Regions from separate parts of the Halomonas sp. E14 genome, predicted to be linked through region 1. Evidence: predicted binding sites of a transcription regulator. Region 1 holds the regulator's gene; the other holds the start of a gene.
What was found. The regulator sigma-54, encoded in region 1, starts transcription at its own class of promoters, with help from an activator protein. The targets are predictions, from matches to a motif close to TGGCACNNNNNTTGCTNT.
Positions count from the first base shown of each region.

Region 2: the regulator sigma-54 is predicted to act here: its motif matches at 5,338-5,355, upstream of urtA (urea ABC transporter substrate-binding protein).

Region 1 covers NZ_CP199423.1:2,452,588-2,459,598, reverse strand. The annotation lists gene pmbA (metalloprotease PmbA) at 1-716, shown strand, start outside; gene ACT7B3_RS11500 (HPr family phosphocarrier protein) at 713-982, opposite strand; gene rapZ (RNase adapter RapZ) at 985-1,905, opposite strand; gene ptsN (PTS IIA-like nitrogen regulatory protein PtsN) at 1,946-2,416, opposite strand; gene hpf (ribosome hibernation-promoting factor, HPF/YfiA family) at 2,423-2,731, opposite strand; gene ACT7B3_RS11480 (RNA polymerase factor sigma-54) at 2,840-4,249, opposite strand; gene lptB (LPS export ABC transporter ATP-binding protein) at 4,404-5,135, opposite strand; gene lptA (lipopolysaccharide transport periplasmic protein LptA) at 5,137-5,646, opposite strand; gene lptC (LPS export ABC transporter periplasmic protein LptC) at 5,643-6,251, opposite strand; gene ACT7B3_RS11460 (KdsC family phosphatase) at 6,260-6,817, opposite strand; gene ACT7B3_RS11455 (KpsF/GutQ family sugar-phosphate isomerase) at 6,838-7,011, opposite strand, start outside.
Region 2 covers NZ_CP199423.1:1,457,262-1,464,272, forward strand. The annotation lists gene ACT7B3_RS06720 (ATP-binding protein) at 1-1,002, shown strand, start outside; gene ACT7B3_RS06725 (response regulator) at 1,050-1,796, shown strand; gene ACT7B3_RS06730 (tripartite tricarboxylate transporter substrate binding protein) at 1,961-2,962, shown strand; gene ACT7B3_RS06735 (tripartite tricarboxylate transporter TctB family protein) at 3,072-3,554, shown strand; gene ACT7B3_RS06740 (tripartite tricarboxylate transporter permease) at 3,574-5,070, shown strand; gene urtA (urea ABC transporter substrate-binding protein) at 5,441-6,787, shown strand; gene urtB (urea ABC transporter permease subunit UrtB) at 7,000-7,011, shown strand, end outside.

The DNA of each region.
Region 1 (7,011 bases):
CCCAGGCGCTGCTGGATCCCGAAGTGATCGGCCGGCGGGCGGCCGAACGCACGCTCAAGCGCCTGGGCGCACGCCGACCTGCAACGGGGCGCTTCCCGGTGCTGTTCGACGCCACCGTGGCCGACGGCCTGATCGGTCACCTGATGAATGCCATTGCCGGCGGCGCGCTGTTTCGGCAGTCCTCGTTCCTGTGCGACCGGCTGGGCGATGCCCTGTTTCCCGAGTGGTTCACCCTTGGGGAGCGGCCGCTGGAGATCGGTGCCATGGCCAGCTCCCCGTTCGACAACGATGGCGTGCAGACCCGCGACAATGTCTTCATCGAGAACGGCCGGCTGGCTAGCTACATGCTGTCGGCCTATAGCGCCAGGCGGCTGAACATGCAGACCACCGGCAATGCCGGGGGCGCCCGCAACCTGCGCATCAGCGCGCCGCTGACGCCGCGCGAAGCGCTGCTGTCACGCATGGGGCGCGGCCTGCTGGTCACCGAGCTGATGGGGCAGGGCGTCAATGGCGTGACCGGCGACTACTCCCGCGGCGCGGCCGGGTTCTGGGTGGAAAACGGCGAGATCCAATACCCGGTGGAGGAGTTCACCATCGCCGGCAACCTGGAGGCGATGTTCAAGGGGCTGGAGGCGGTGGGCAGCGATACGGATACCCGTGGCAGCGTGCATACCGGCAGTTGGCTGATCGACGAGCTGACCGTGGCCGGCAGCTAGCCCTCTTCCTCGAAGCGTGCGTCGAACAGCGCTTCGATGGCCGCCAGGGCCGCCGCTTCATCCGGCCCTTCGGCGCTGACCTCAAGCTCGGTGCCGCAGGGGGCGCCCAACATCAGCAGCGCCATGATGTTGCGCGCATCGGCCTGCTGGGCGTTGCGGCTGACGATGATCCTCGCGTCGAAGCGCTGGCAGCACTGCACTAGCTTGGTTGCGGCGCGGGCATGCAGGCCGCGCTTGTTGGTCAGGGTGAGCTTGCGGCTGGACACGCTCATGATTCCTTACTGGTAGGTGGCGCCTGGGGCGACTCCGCTTCGTGACCGATGGGGGTATGGATGCCCAGCTCGCGGTGGCGCAGCCGCACGTCGGGCTGCTGCTGGGCGAGATGATGGGCCAGGCGTTCCGCCAGGTAGACGGAGCGATGCTGGCCACCGGTACAGCCGATGGCGACGGTCAGGTAGCTGCGGTGGGAGTCGCGGTAGGCCGGCAGCCAGCGTTCCACCCAGTTCAAGATGTCGCTGTGCATCGCCTCGACCAGTGGGTACTGCTCGAGAAATTCAATAATGCTGGCGTCGCGCCCGGTCGCCGAGCGCAGCCGCGGGTCCCAGTAGGGGTTGGGCAGGCAGCGCGCATCGAACACGATATCTGCGTCAAGCGGCACGCCGCCCTTGAAGCCAAACGATTCCACCGTCAGGGTCAGCTGGTCGGCGCGGTGGCTGGCTACCTGGTCGGCAATGCGGCCGCGCAGGTCATGTACGGAAAGCCGTGAGGTGTCGATGACCAGGTCGGCGAGGTTGCGAATGCCGCTGAGCGTGGCGTGCTCCGTCTCGATCGCTTCCTTCAGCGTCATGTTGCTGCCGCGGGTCAGGGGGTGGCGACGCCGCGTGGCCGAGTAGCGTTCGATCAGGATGCGTGCGTCGGTGGTGAGATAGATCACCTGGCAGTCCACGCCGCGCTCGCGCAGCTCCTCAAGCAGACGCGGGAAGCGTTCCAGTGCATGGGGGAGATTGCGCGCATCGACGCTGACGGCAATGGCAGAGTGGCCGGCGGGGCTGTCGCGTAGTTCGTCGACCAGAGAGCCCAGCAGCATGGCGGGGAGGTTGTCGATGGCGTAGTAGCCGATATCCTCGAGCGCCTGCAGTGCGATCGATTTGCCGGAACCGGAACGGCCACTGATGATCACGAGCTGCATGGCGGATCTCCTGAGCGAATGGCGGGCCGTGCGGGCGGCGTCAGGGTGACGCTTGTCGTCGTATGGCCTCGATGAGTCGTTCGTGGAGTTCGCGCTGGCTTTCGCACTTGCGCAGTCTCGCACGGGTCTCGGCGTCGTTCATGGTGCCGGCTACCTGGCTGAGCAGCGCCAGGTGGGTGTCATCGGCCTCCTCGGGCACCAGCAGCACGAAGACCAGATCCACCGGTTCGCCGTCGATGGCGTCGAAGTCGATCGGCTCGGCCAGCTTCAGAAAGGCCGCTACCGGGCTGTGGCAGTGCGGGCTTCTTGCGTGAGGAATGGCAACCCCGTTGCCGATGCCGGTGCTGCCAAGGCGTTCACGCCCCACCAGCCGGGCAAACACTTCCTGGCTGTCGAGGCTCGGGGTATTCTGCGCGATGAACGTGCTGAAGAACTCCAGCACACGTTTCTTGCTGCCCCCGGGCACGCCGAACAGGGCGCGCTCCGGGGGCAGAATGGTTTCTAGTGACATGGCGTCTCAGCGAATGCCGGCGCCTTGGGCGCGGGCTTGGGCCTTTTCCTTGTGCTTGACCATCTGGCGGTCGAGCTTGTCGGTGAGGGCGTCGATGGCGGCGTACATGTCGGGATCGGAGGCTTCCGCATGCAGATCGGCGCCGGCTGCGTGCAGGGTGCAGGCGGCCAGCATACGTTCCTTCTCTACCGACAGGGTGACGTGGACGTTGGTGATGTTGTCGTAATGACGCTGAACGCGGTTCAGCTTCTCGCTTACGTAGTCACGCAGGGCATCGGTCAGCTCTACATGGTGGCCGGTGATATTGACTTGCATGACAGGCTCCTTCGTCCGTCGAGTGGTGGCTCGATTGTAACCCTTTTTAGGGCCTAGCAAACCCCCTCGCTACCCGCATTTGTCCGGGATCAAACCCGCCTCTCAAGCCTAGCGGAAACGCTTGCGTTCGCTCGACGAGGGGATACCCATGGCCTCACGATATTTGGCGACGGTACGTCTGGCGACCCGGATGCCTTCTTCTTCGAGCAGCTCGACCAGGCGGCTGTCGGAAAGCGGCTTGCGTGGAGGTTCATCCTGCACCATCTTGCGAATCCGTGCACGTATCGCGGTGCTGGAGTGCGCATCGCCCTCGCCGCCGCCCACGTGGCTCGAGAAGAAGTACTTCAGTTCGAACACCCCGCGCGGCGTATGGATGTACTTCTGTGTGGTCACGCGTGAAATGGTCGATTCGTGCATCTCAACGGCCTGGGCGATGTCGGCCAGGATAAGCGGGCGCATGGCTTCCTCGCCCTGCTCGAGAAAGTCGATCTGGCGCGCCATGATCTCGCTGCCGACCCGCAGCAGGGTGTCGTTGCGGCTGGCAAGACTCTTCATCAGCCAGCGCGCCTCTTGCAGGTGATCCTTGAGAAACTGATTATCGGCGCTCTTGTCGGCGCGCTTCACCAGCGACATGTAGTCGGGCTGGATGCGCAGCCGAGGGAGCGCTTCGGCATTGAGCTCGACGCGCCAGCCGTGGACGTCATGGATGGCCAGCAGGTCGGGCGTGACGTAGTTGCCGCTGACCTCGACGTAGGCACTGGCAGGGCGCGGGTCGAGCGAGCGAATCAGCCCGATGACAGCCTCCAGCGCTTCGTCGTCGAGCCCCAGGCGGCGCTTGAGCAAGCGGCGGTCGTCGGCGGCCAGGGCTTCGAGGAACTGGCGCACCAGCCGGCGCGCCTGGGGCAGCAGCGAAGTGGTGTCGGGCAGCGTGGCCAGCTGCAGCAGCAGGCATTCGCGCAGGTCGCGGGCGAAAACGCCGGTCGGCTCGAATTGCTGCAGACGCAGCAGGACCTGCTCCACTTCTCGGGTGGTCAGTCCGTCGAGTCCCTGCTGGCGAAGCCCGTCGCGCACATCATCAAGCGACTGGGTGAGGTAGCCGGTACCGTCGACGGCATCGATCAGGCTTTCGGCGATCAGCCGCTGGCGTTCGCTGAGGTCGGTCATGGCCAGCTGCCAGGTCAGGTGGCCGGCCAGGCTCTGAGCGCTGGCCTGGCGCTCGAAGTCAGGGCCTTCGCCGCTGCCAGCGCTGCCGTGATCGGGATAGGTGTCCGTCCACTCGCTGTCGGTGGTCAGCTCTAAGGGAATGTCGTCGTTCCAGTCGTCCGGGGGGGCGTCGTCGACCCGCGTCTCGCCGTACTGCTCGTCCAGTTCGAGCATCGGGTTGGCCTCGAGGGCCTGCTGGATTTCCTGGCGCAAATCAAGCGTGGAGAGCTGGAGCAGGGCGATGGCCTGCTGCAGCTGTGGCGTCATGGTCAGCTGGGTGCCGACTCGCAGTTGCAAAGAGGCTTTCATGGCCATGAGAGAAAGTGCTCATCTGCCGAAAAAAACCACCCTATTCCGCTTGAGCGTTGGTTGCAAGATGTGTTGCTGCAATATGCATGCCATGCGCAAATTTCATGCCCCAACACTTGACAGTCTGCAGCATCAGTGTGTTGTGAGGAACAAGGGGGCGTCAGAGGCGGAAATCTTCGCCGAGGTAAACTTCCCGCACGCGTCGATTGGCCAGGATGGTGTCGGCATCGCCTTCGGCGATGATCTGGCCGTCGCCGACGATATAGGCGGTATCGCAGATATCCAGCGTCTCGCGCACGTTGTGGTCGGTGATCAGCACACCGATGTTGCGTGCCTTGAGCTGGCGAATGATGCCCTTGATCTCGCCGACGGAAATGGGGTCGACGCCGGCGAAGGGTTCGTCAAGCAGGATGAAGGCGGGCTCGGTCGCCAGGGCGCGGGCGATCTCGACCCGCCGCCGTTCGCCGCCAGACAGGCTCATGCCCAGGTTGTCGCGAATGTGGGTGATATGGAAATCTTCCAGCAACTGCTCCAGCCGTGCGTGGCGGCCACGCTTGTCGAGGTCACGGCGCGTCTCGAGGATCGCCAGGATATTGTCCGCCACCGACAGCTTGCGAAAGATCGAGGCCTCCTGCGGCAGGTAGCCGATGCCGGCTCGTGCGCGCTCATGCATGGCGCTGCTGGAGAGATCCAGCTCGTCGATGCAGACGTTGCCGGCATCGGCCTTGACCAGCCCGACGATCATGTAGAACGAGGTGGTCTTGCCGGCGCCGTTGGGCCCGAGCAGCCCGACGATGCTGCCCTGGGCGATGGACAGGCTGATGTCGTGCACCACGCGGCGGCGCTTGTAGCTCTTGGCCAGGTGCCTGGCGTACAGCGTCTTCGTCGTCATCTCAGCGCTCCGGCTGCAGGGTCATGCGAATGCGCTGACGCCCTTCGACGCCTTCTCCCTCGGCGCGGGCCTGGACCACGCGGCGGTCGAGGAAGTACTCCAGGTAGCCGCCATCGAAGGTATCGCCGCCCTGTTGCAGTTCGGCGCGGTCGATCAGCTCCACGCGGCGTTCGGCCACGTGATAGATGATGGTACGGCCCCAGCCGCGGGCCAGCGGCTCGTCCGGAGCGGGCTGCTGCTGGATGTAGGCGCGTTCGCCGGTGGCGATGGCGCGGGTCAGCTCGCCCTGGGCATTGCGGCGGATCTCGACCCGGTCGCCGGTGAGTCGCATGCTGCCCTGGCGAATGTCCACGTCGCCGGTGTAGATCGCCGTGCCTGCCACGTTGTCCAGGTCGAGGCGGTCGGCCTCGACCTCGATGGGCGCGCTGGCATCGCTCTCCAGGGCCAGGGCAGGCGCGACCGAAAACAGCGCGCTCAGGGCGAGGGTCAGCAGCGGGACGATACGCATCATGGATCGGACTCCTCGTTGGTGGCGGTGCGGCGTGCGGGCGGATGATGGCCGCGCACATTGTCAGTCAAACGTGCCTGGTTGTCATGGATCCAGGCATCGAACCGCTCGCCGCTCATGCGCTGGGGCGGCTGTTGGAGAAGGGCGGGCGTGTCGCTCCAGGCGTGCCCGGTGTCGGCATCGAAGTGCAGGATGTCGGTGTCGAGCTGCCACAGCTCTTCCGGGGCGAACAGGCGGGCCTCGCCGCTCAAGGTCAGCGGGTTGCCGCCCGGGCCGAGGCGTCCCGTGGCGCCGCTGGCCACCCACAGGCGGCCTTCGCGGTCAATCAGGTGCGCCAGCGGCGTGAGCGCGCGCGTGACGTCGTCGTGGGGCGTATGCACCAGCCTGGGGCTGGTCAGGCGCTGATGCGCCACGCCCTGGGCGTCGTAACGCGTGAGGCGCACGTTCTCGAGGAAGTAGTCGGGCTCGCCGGCCTCGTCGGTGGGTACCGGCCCGGGCGGCGCTGGCCGCCAGGGGTCGAGCCAGGTCAGCAGCCCACCCAGCAGCAGCAACAACAGCAGCAGCCAAAAGCGGTAGGACGAGCGCAGCAGTCGACTCAGCGCGGCCATGATGGCGCTCAATGGCGGCTGAGCAGGTAGGTATCGACCAGGGCGTCGCGATGGCCTTGCGCTTCCAGCAGCGTGTCGCAGATCTCGCGAACGGCGCCATGCCCGCCGGGGCGCTCGGTGACCCAATCGGCCAGCGCCTGAATGTAGGGCGGTGCACCCGGCACGCTGATGCCAATGCCGGCGCGCTGGATGGCTGCCAGGTCCGGCAGGTCGTCGCCGCAGTAGGCGACCTGTTCGAGCGAGAGGCCCAAGCGGGAACACAGGCTGCGCAGGGTGGCCAGCTTGTCTTCGCAGCTCTGGAAGACGTGGTCGATGCCGAGCGAGGCGGCGCGGTGGCTGACCATGGGCGACTCGCGGCCGGTCAGCAGGGCGACCTGCAGGCCAGCGCGGCGCACCAGCTTGATGCCGAGTCCGTCCTGGGTGTGAAAGGCCTTGATCTCTACGCCGTCGGCCTGGAAATAGAGACGGCCGTCGGTGAGGACGCCATCCACGTCAATGGCCAACAGGCGAATCTTGCGCAGGCGGTCGATGAGTCGGGGGTCGATGACGGGGGCTGCCAGAGCCATGGGCTCTCCTTCAGTGATGGTCAGATGACGCCGCTGCGCAGCAGGTCGTGCATGTGCAGGGCGCCGATGGGGTGCCCTTCGTCGTCCACGACGGCGAGCGCGGTGATCAGGTTGTCCTCCATAACGCGCACTGCTTCTGCGGCCAGTAGATCGGGGCCGATGCGCTTGCCCGGACGAGTCATCACCTCGTCGAC
Region 2 (7,011 bases), 1.0 Mb from region 1:
AAGGAGGCGATCCTGCAGTCGATCCACGAGGGCATCCTGGCCATCAACCGCGACGGCCAGATCACCTTGGTCAATCACCAGGCGCGGCGCTTCCTGCAGCTGCCGCCCGCCGAGCAGGTGCTGGGTCAGCCGATTCAGGAGGTGGTGCCCAATTCGCGGCTGCTGGAGGTGCTGGCGAGCGGCGAGCGGCAGTTCGACCAGGAGATGTGGCTCGGCGACCATCCGGTGGTGGTCAACCGGGTGCCGGTACGCGGCAGCGGGGAGATCGAGGGGGCGGTGGCGACCTTCCGCAGCCGCCGTGAGATCGTCGACCTCTCCAATGCACTAAGCGCCGCCAGCCGTGACGTGGACACTCTGCGTGCCCAGGCCCACGAATATTCCAACAAGCTCTACACCATTTCGGGCCTGCTGCAGCTCGACCGCATTTCGGATGCCCTGGCGCTGATTCACCACGAGACCCAGCGCCAGCAGGCGCAGATGAACTTTTTGATGAAGCAGGTAGGCGACCCGGTGATCAGCGGCACGCTGCTCGGCAAGCTGACCCGAGCCAGCGAACTGGGCGTGACGCTGGAGATCGATGAGCAGAGTTCGCTGGCGGCGCCCCTGACGGTGAGGGGCCAGGAGGTGGTGATGACCGTGATCGGCAACCTGCTGGACAACGCCTGCCACGCCGCGCTGCAGCAGGGGCACCACCAGCCCCGGGTACGGCTGTTCTTCACCGACCTGGGTGAGCAGCTGCTGATCGAGGTCGAGGACAACGGCCCCGGGGTGCCGCCGGCGCACGTTGAGAAGATCTTCGACGAGGGATTCTCGACCAAGCCGGGCAAGCATCGCGGCATCGGCCTGGCCCTGGTGGCGCAGCTGTGCCGCGACCATGGCGGCGCCATCACCCTGGAGGAGAGCGAACTGGGCGGCGCCTGCTTTGCGGTGGTGCTCGACCGCTCGCTGTGCAGGACGGTGCCGGATAGTACACCCGCTCAGCCGGTGCCGCGCCCGACCTGACCCGTCTGATTACACAAGCACAACGACGCCGCCACAGGGGAGACGCGATGACACCCACGGACAGCCCGGACGCCTGTTACGGCATTCTCATCATCGAGGACGACTTCCGCATTGCCGACATCCACCGTGCCTTCATCGAGCAAAGCGACGGCTTTCGCGTGGTGGGGCTTGCCGCCAACGGCGCCGAGGCGCGCCGGCTCATGGCCCGCCACGGCGACGAGGTGCACCTGGTTCTGCTGGATGCCTACCTGCCCGATGTCGAAGGGCTGGAACTGCTGTGGCAGCTGCGCCGCGACTACCTGCATGCCGATATCGTCATGGTCACCGCGGCGCGGGAGGTGGAGACCATCTCCGAGGCGCTGCGCGGCGGCGTCTTCGACTACCTGATCAAGCCGGCGGAAGCCTCGCGCATGGCGCAGATGCTGGCCCGTTTCCGCCGTGAGCGGGCGGCGCTGGCCGGGCGCAGCGAGATGAGCCAGGAAGAGCTTGATCGGGCGCTGGCCCGGCTGCGGCCGGACCAAGGCGTGGCGGCGGGGACGCGAAGCCTGCCCAAGGGCATCGACCGCTTGACGCTGAGGGCCGTGATCGCTGCCCTGGAAGCGGCGCGCGAACCGCAGGCCGCGATGCAGGTGGCGCGCGTCATGGGCGCAAGCCGGTCTACGGCACGCCGCTATCTGGAGTTTCTCGTGTCGGTACAGGTGGTCAGTGCGGAACTGGGCTACGGTGATGTGGGAAGGCCGGAACGCCGTTATCGGCTGACCGGCGATGTGACGGCCTGGTGTGAAGAGGGTTGATAGGCCCCGTGAACACAATGCGCAAAATGCCCATAACGCACAATTTATCGTTTATGGTCATAAGCTTGTCGCTTCCGGTCGGCATCTTCTAACGTTCACGGCGTATGCGGGCAGAGACCCGCCGTCACCACAGCACAACAACACGACAGTTCCAGGAGTACGCCATGACTGCCAAGCCTGCCCTTATCCGTTTCAGCGCCCTCGTGCTTCCGCTCGCCGCGGTAGCCGGCATGAGTGCCGCCGCCCACGCCGATGACTGGACCCCGACCCGCAATATCGAATTCATCGCCCCGGCCAACCCGGGCGGCGGTTGGGACACCCTGGTGCGCACCACCTCCCGAGTGATTCAGGAAGAGGGCCTGGCTGAGCGCAGTTTCGGCGCCATCAATGTGCCGGGCGGCGGCGGTGCGGTGGCCTGGGCGCAGATCGCCCGTGACCGCGGCAACCCGCACAAGCTGTTCGCCACCAGCCCGCCGATCATCCTGGTGCCGCTGGCGGGTGCCTCCCGCTTCGACCACAACGATTTCACGCCCATCGCCCGGCTGATCACCGACTACTCCATCGTGCTGGTGCGGGAAGATTCCGATTACGGTGACCTGAACGAGCTGTTCGAGGCCATGCGCGAGAATCCGCAGCTGAGCGTGGGCGGCGGCAGCGCCCCCGGCTCCATGGACCATATCTCCATGGCCGGCCTGGCCGCGGCGGCGGGCCTCGATGCCTCCAGCGTCAACTACATCCCGTTCTCCGGCGGCGGTGAGGCCATGACCAGCCTGATGGGCGGCCATGTCGCGGCGGTGATCACCGGCGCGGGCGAAGCCTCCGGCCAGCTGGGCGAGGGCAGCCAGCTGCGTGCCCTGGGCGTCTCGGCACCCGAGCGCATGGGCGGCAACCTGGAGCAGGTGCCGACCTACCAGGAGCAGGGTATCGACTACACCTTCGATATCTGGCGCGGCGTAATGGGCACCCCGGACATGCCGGCCGAGGCGGTCGCGTACTACGAGGAGCTGTTCGCGCAGATGCTCGAGACCGATGGCTGGCAGCAGGCGCGTGACCAGCTGGGCTGGATCGATGCCTACCAGGACAGCGAAGCGTTCGGTGCCTTCCTGGACGAGCAGAAGGAGCAGTTCAGCACCATCCTCGGCGACCTCGGCCTGCTGGGCCAATAACCGACACGACAGCTCCGCTCGGGCCCGGGCCTCGCCTTGCGAGGTTCGGGCGCTCTCGAACGCGACACTTGGGTGACGCCCGCACGGCGGTCGCCCGGGGCAGACTTCCATGACACGAATCAACTCCAACCAGGTCATCGCGGTGATCCTGGCGCTGCTGGCGGCGGGCTACCTGGCCATGGCCTGGCAGATCCCTTCCTTTCCGCTGCCGCGTCCCATCGATTCCGATCTCTTTCCCAAGGTGCTGGGCTTCACCCTGCTGGGGCTTTCGGTGCTGCTGTTCTTCGAAAAGCCGACCGCCAAGGACGTGCCCGAGACGCCCGAGGCCGATGCACAGCCAGAACCCCTGCTGCTGCGGCCCTGGTCGCGCGTGGTGGTGACCGCCATCGCCCTGGCCGCCTATGCGCTGCTGCTGGTGCCGGTGGGCTTCGTGCTGACCTCGGTGGCGCTGGTGTTCGGCCTGGCCGCGTACTACGGCTATCGCCGCCACGCCGTCAACCTGGCCACGTCGCTGGGCGTGGTCCTGGCGCTGTACCTGACCATGACGCGCATCATGGGCGTCTATCTACCCACCGGCGTGCTGCCGATCTGAGCGAACGGAGAGCAAGCCCATGGAAGCCTTGAACAATCTCATGTACGGCTTCGGCATCGCGCTGGAGCCTATCAACATCTTCTACGTTTTCGCCGGTGTGTTTGCCGGCACCGTCATCGGCATGCTGCCGGGGCTGGGCCCGATCAGCGCCCTGGCGCTGATGATCCCGCTGACCTTCGGCATGGACCCCTCGTCGGGACTTATCCTCATGGCCGGGGTCTACTACGGCGCGATCTTCGGCGGCTCGACCTCGTCGATCCTGCTCAATGCCCCGGGTGTGGCAGGTACGGTGGCGACCTCCTTCGATGGCTACCCGATGGCCAAGCAGGGCATGGCGGGCAAGGCGCTGGCCATTGCCGCCTATGCCTCCTTCATCGGTGGCACCGTGTCGATCATCTTCCTGATGATGGTGGCGCCGCTGCTCGGGCGCGTGGCGGTGAGCTTCGGTCCGGCGGAGTACTTCGCACTGATGGTGCTGGGCCTGACCGCCGTAGTCAGTCTGTCCGACAAGTCGCTGGTCAAGGGGCTGATCGCCGCGGTGGTCGGGGTGATGATCTCGATCATGGGCATCGACCTGCAGACCGGCACCGAGCGTTTCACCTTCGGCTCGGTGCACCTGCTCGACGGCATCGAGTTCCTGGTGGTGGCATTGGGCATCTTCGCCCTGACCGAGGTGTTCTTCATGCTGCTGCGCGGCGGCGGCGGGAAGGAGCAGCCGCGCAACGCCATCGGCTCGCTGAAGCTGAGCCGACACGAGGTGCGCGAGATTGCGCCGCCGATCGCCCGCAGCTCGGTGCTGGGCTTCTTCACCGGCGTGCTGCCGGGTGCGGGCGCCACCATCGGCTCCTTTCTCGGCTACAGCATGGAGAAGCGTCTGGCCAAGGATGGAGACACCTTTGGCAAGGGCAACATCAAGGGCGTGGCGGCGCCGGAGTCGGCCAACAACGCGGCCTGTACCGGTTCCTTCGTGCCGCTGTTGACCCTCGGGGTGCCCGGTTCCGGCTCCACGGCAGTGCTGCTCGGCGCGCTGCTGGTGATGGGCGTGTCGCCCGGCCCGGCGATGCTGGTGGATCGCCCCGAGGTGTTCTGGGGCGTGGTGGCCAGCATGTACCTGGGCAACATCTTCCTGCTGGTGCTCAACCTGCCGCTGATCCCCTTGATCGCCAAGGTGCTCGACATGCCGCGGCCGCTGCTGCTGTCGCTGATCCTGATCTTCTGCATGCTGGGTGTGTACGGCATGAGCTTCAGCGTCTTCGACCTGCTGCTGCTGCTCGGCTTCGGCCTGCTGGGGCTCGGCATGCGCCTGTTCGGCTTCCCCGCTGCGCCGCTGATCCTGGCGCTGATCCTCGGCGATATCATGGAGGAGTCGATGCGCCGTGCGCTGCAGATTTCCGGCGGCGACTGGATGATCTTCCTCGACAAGCCGATCTCGCGCTGGCTATTGATCATTGCCGTGGCCTCGCTGCTGCTGCCGATGGTGAAGCGCTTCGTGCAGCGCCGGAATACGGCCCGCTAGCCGGACCGCCGCCTGCCACTCACGAAGGGAGCCCCACGGGGCTCCCTTCGCTGTTTAGGGGCGGGCGCTGAACCCTTCGACTGGTCCTGGCTGCGCCTGCGCGGCGCGGTTGCACGCTGCTGGTGCAAGCGGTGAGTGCGCCGGCGTCGGCATGCACCGCCAGGGCTCCCCTGGCTGCACGCCCGTGGTGCGACAGGGGAGCTTCGTCGTGTGATTGGCAATCACATCTTTTTGAAACTATGGGTAATTTTTTCTCGGTGCAGGGGTTGGCGCATGGGTTGCAAAGTCTTGTCGGTTTGCCGGCACTGCCGTTGGGCAGTGTTCGTTCACCACAACAAGCCCTTCCAAAGAAGGCGACAGGAGAACCCATATGAACGCTTCCCGTCACACCAAGGCTTTCCCGCTTCGTCCCATGGCCACGGCGCTGCTTGCTGCTGGACTGCTGGGGGTGGGTAGCCAGGCGCTGGCCGACAGCCATCCGATCAAGGTCGGCATCCTTCACTCGCTCTCCGGCACCATGGCGATCAGCGAATCGACGCTGAAGGATACCGTCGAGATGCTCATTGCCCAGCAGAACGAGCAGGGTGGCCTGCTCGGGCGCGAGCTCCAGGCGGTGGTGGTCGACCCGGCTTCGAACTGGCCACTGTTCGCCGAGCGTGCCCGTGAGCTGCTCGAGCAGCACCAGGTGGACGTGGTGTTCGGCAACTGGACCTCGGTATCACGTAAGGCGGTGCTGCCGGTGTTCGAGGAGCTCAACGGCCTGCTGTTCTATCCGGTGCAGTACGAGGGCGAGGAGTCCTCCGAGAACGTCTTCTACACCGGGGCGGCGCCCAACCAGCAGGCGATACCGGCGGTGGAGTACCTGATCAACGAGATGGGCATCGAGCGTTTTGCCCTGATCGGCACCGACTATGTCTATCCGCGCACCACCAATCGCATCCTCGAGGCCTTCCTCAAGGAGGAGCACGGCGTGGCGGATGACGACATCCTGGTCAACTACACCCCCTTCGGGCACTCCGACTGGCAGAACATCGTGGCGGAGGTGCGGCGCTTCGGCAGTGAGGGCAAGCGCACGGCGGTGGTCTCGACCATCAACGGCGACGCCAACGTGCCGTTCTACCGCGAACTCGGCAACCAGGGCATCGACGCCGGCGATATCCCGGTCATCGCCTTCTCGGTGGGTGAGCAGGAGCTCTCCGGCATCGACACCGCTCCGCTGGTGGGCCACCTGGCGGCATGGAACTACTTCATGAGCGTGGACACCGACGCCAACTACGACTTCATCGACGCCTGGATCGAGTGGAGCGGTGATGAGGAGGCGGTCACCAATGACCCCATGGAGGCGCATTTCATCGGCTTCAACATGTGGGCCGAGGCGGTGCGCAAGGCCGGCACCACCGATCCCGATGCGATCAAGGATGCGATCATCGGCGTGACCGTGCCCAACCTCTCCGGCGGCTATGCCGCGATGATGCCCAACCACCACATCACCAAGCCGGTGCTGATCGGCGAGATCCAGGACAACGGCCAGTTCGACATCGTGTGGCAGACGCCCTCCACGGTGGCCGGCGATGCCTGGTCCGATTACCTGCCGGGCTCGCGCGACCTGATGGCCGACTGGCAGGCGCCGATGCGCTGCGGCAACTTCAACGTGGCCACGGGCCGCTGCGGCGGCAGCACGGCGGCCGAAGAGGCCGAAGCGGCGCTGGCCGAGTAAGTCCCGCCCCCCGCTGCCCAAGTGCAGTGGGGGAGCACGCCTTCTCTACCGATTCGAGGAACGCTGCGATGAATTACCCCCCGATTCCCGGCCAGGAGACGGCCGGGGCGAGGGCCGGCGGCGCCGTGGCCAGGGGCGAACATGACGCCACGCCTCGCGCCTTCTGGCCGATACGGATTGTGCTGGCGCTGGTGTTGGCGCTCGGTTTCATCATGACGACTCCC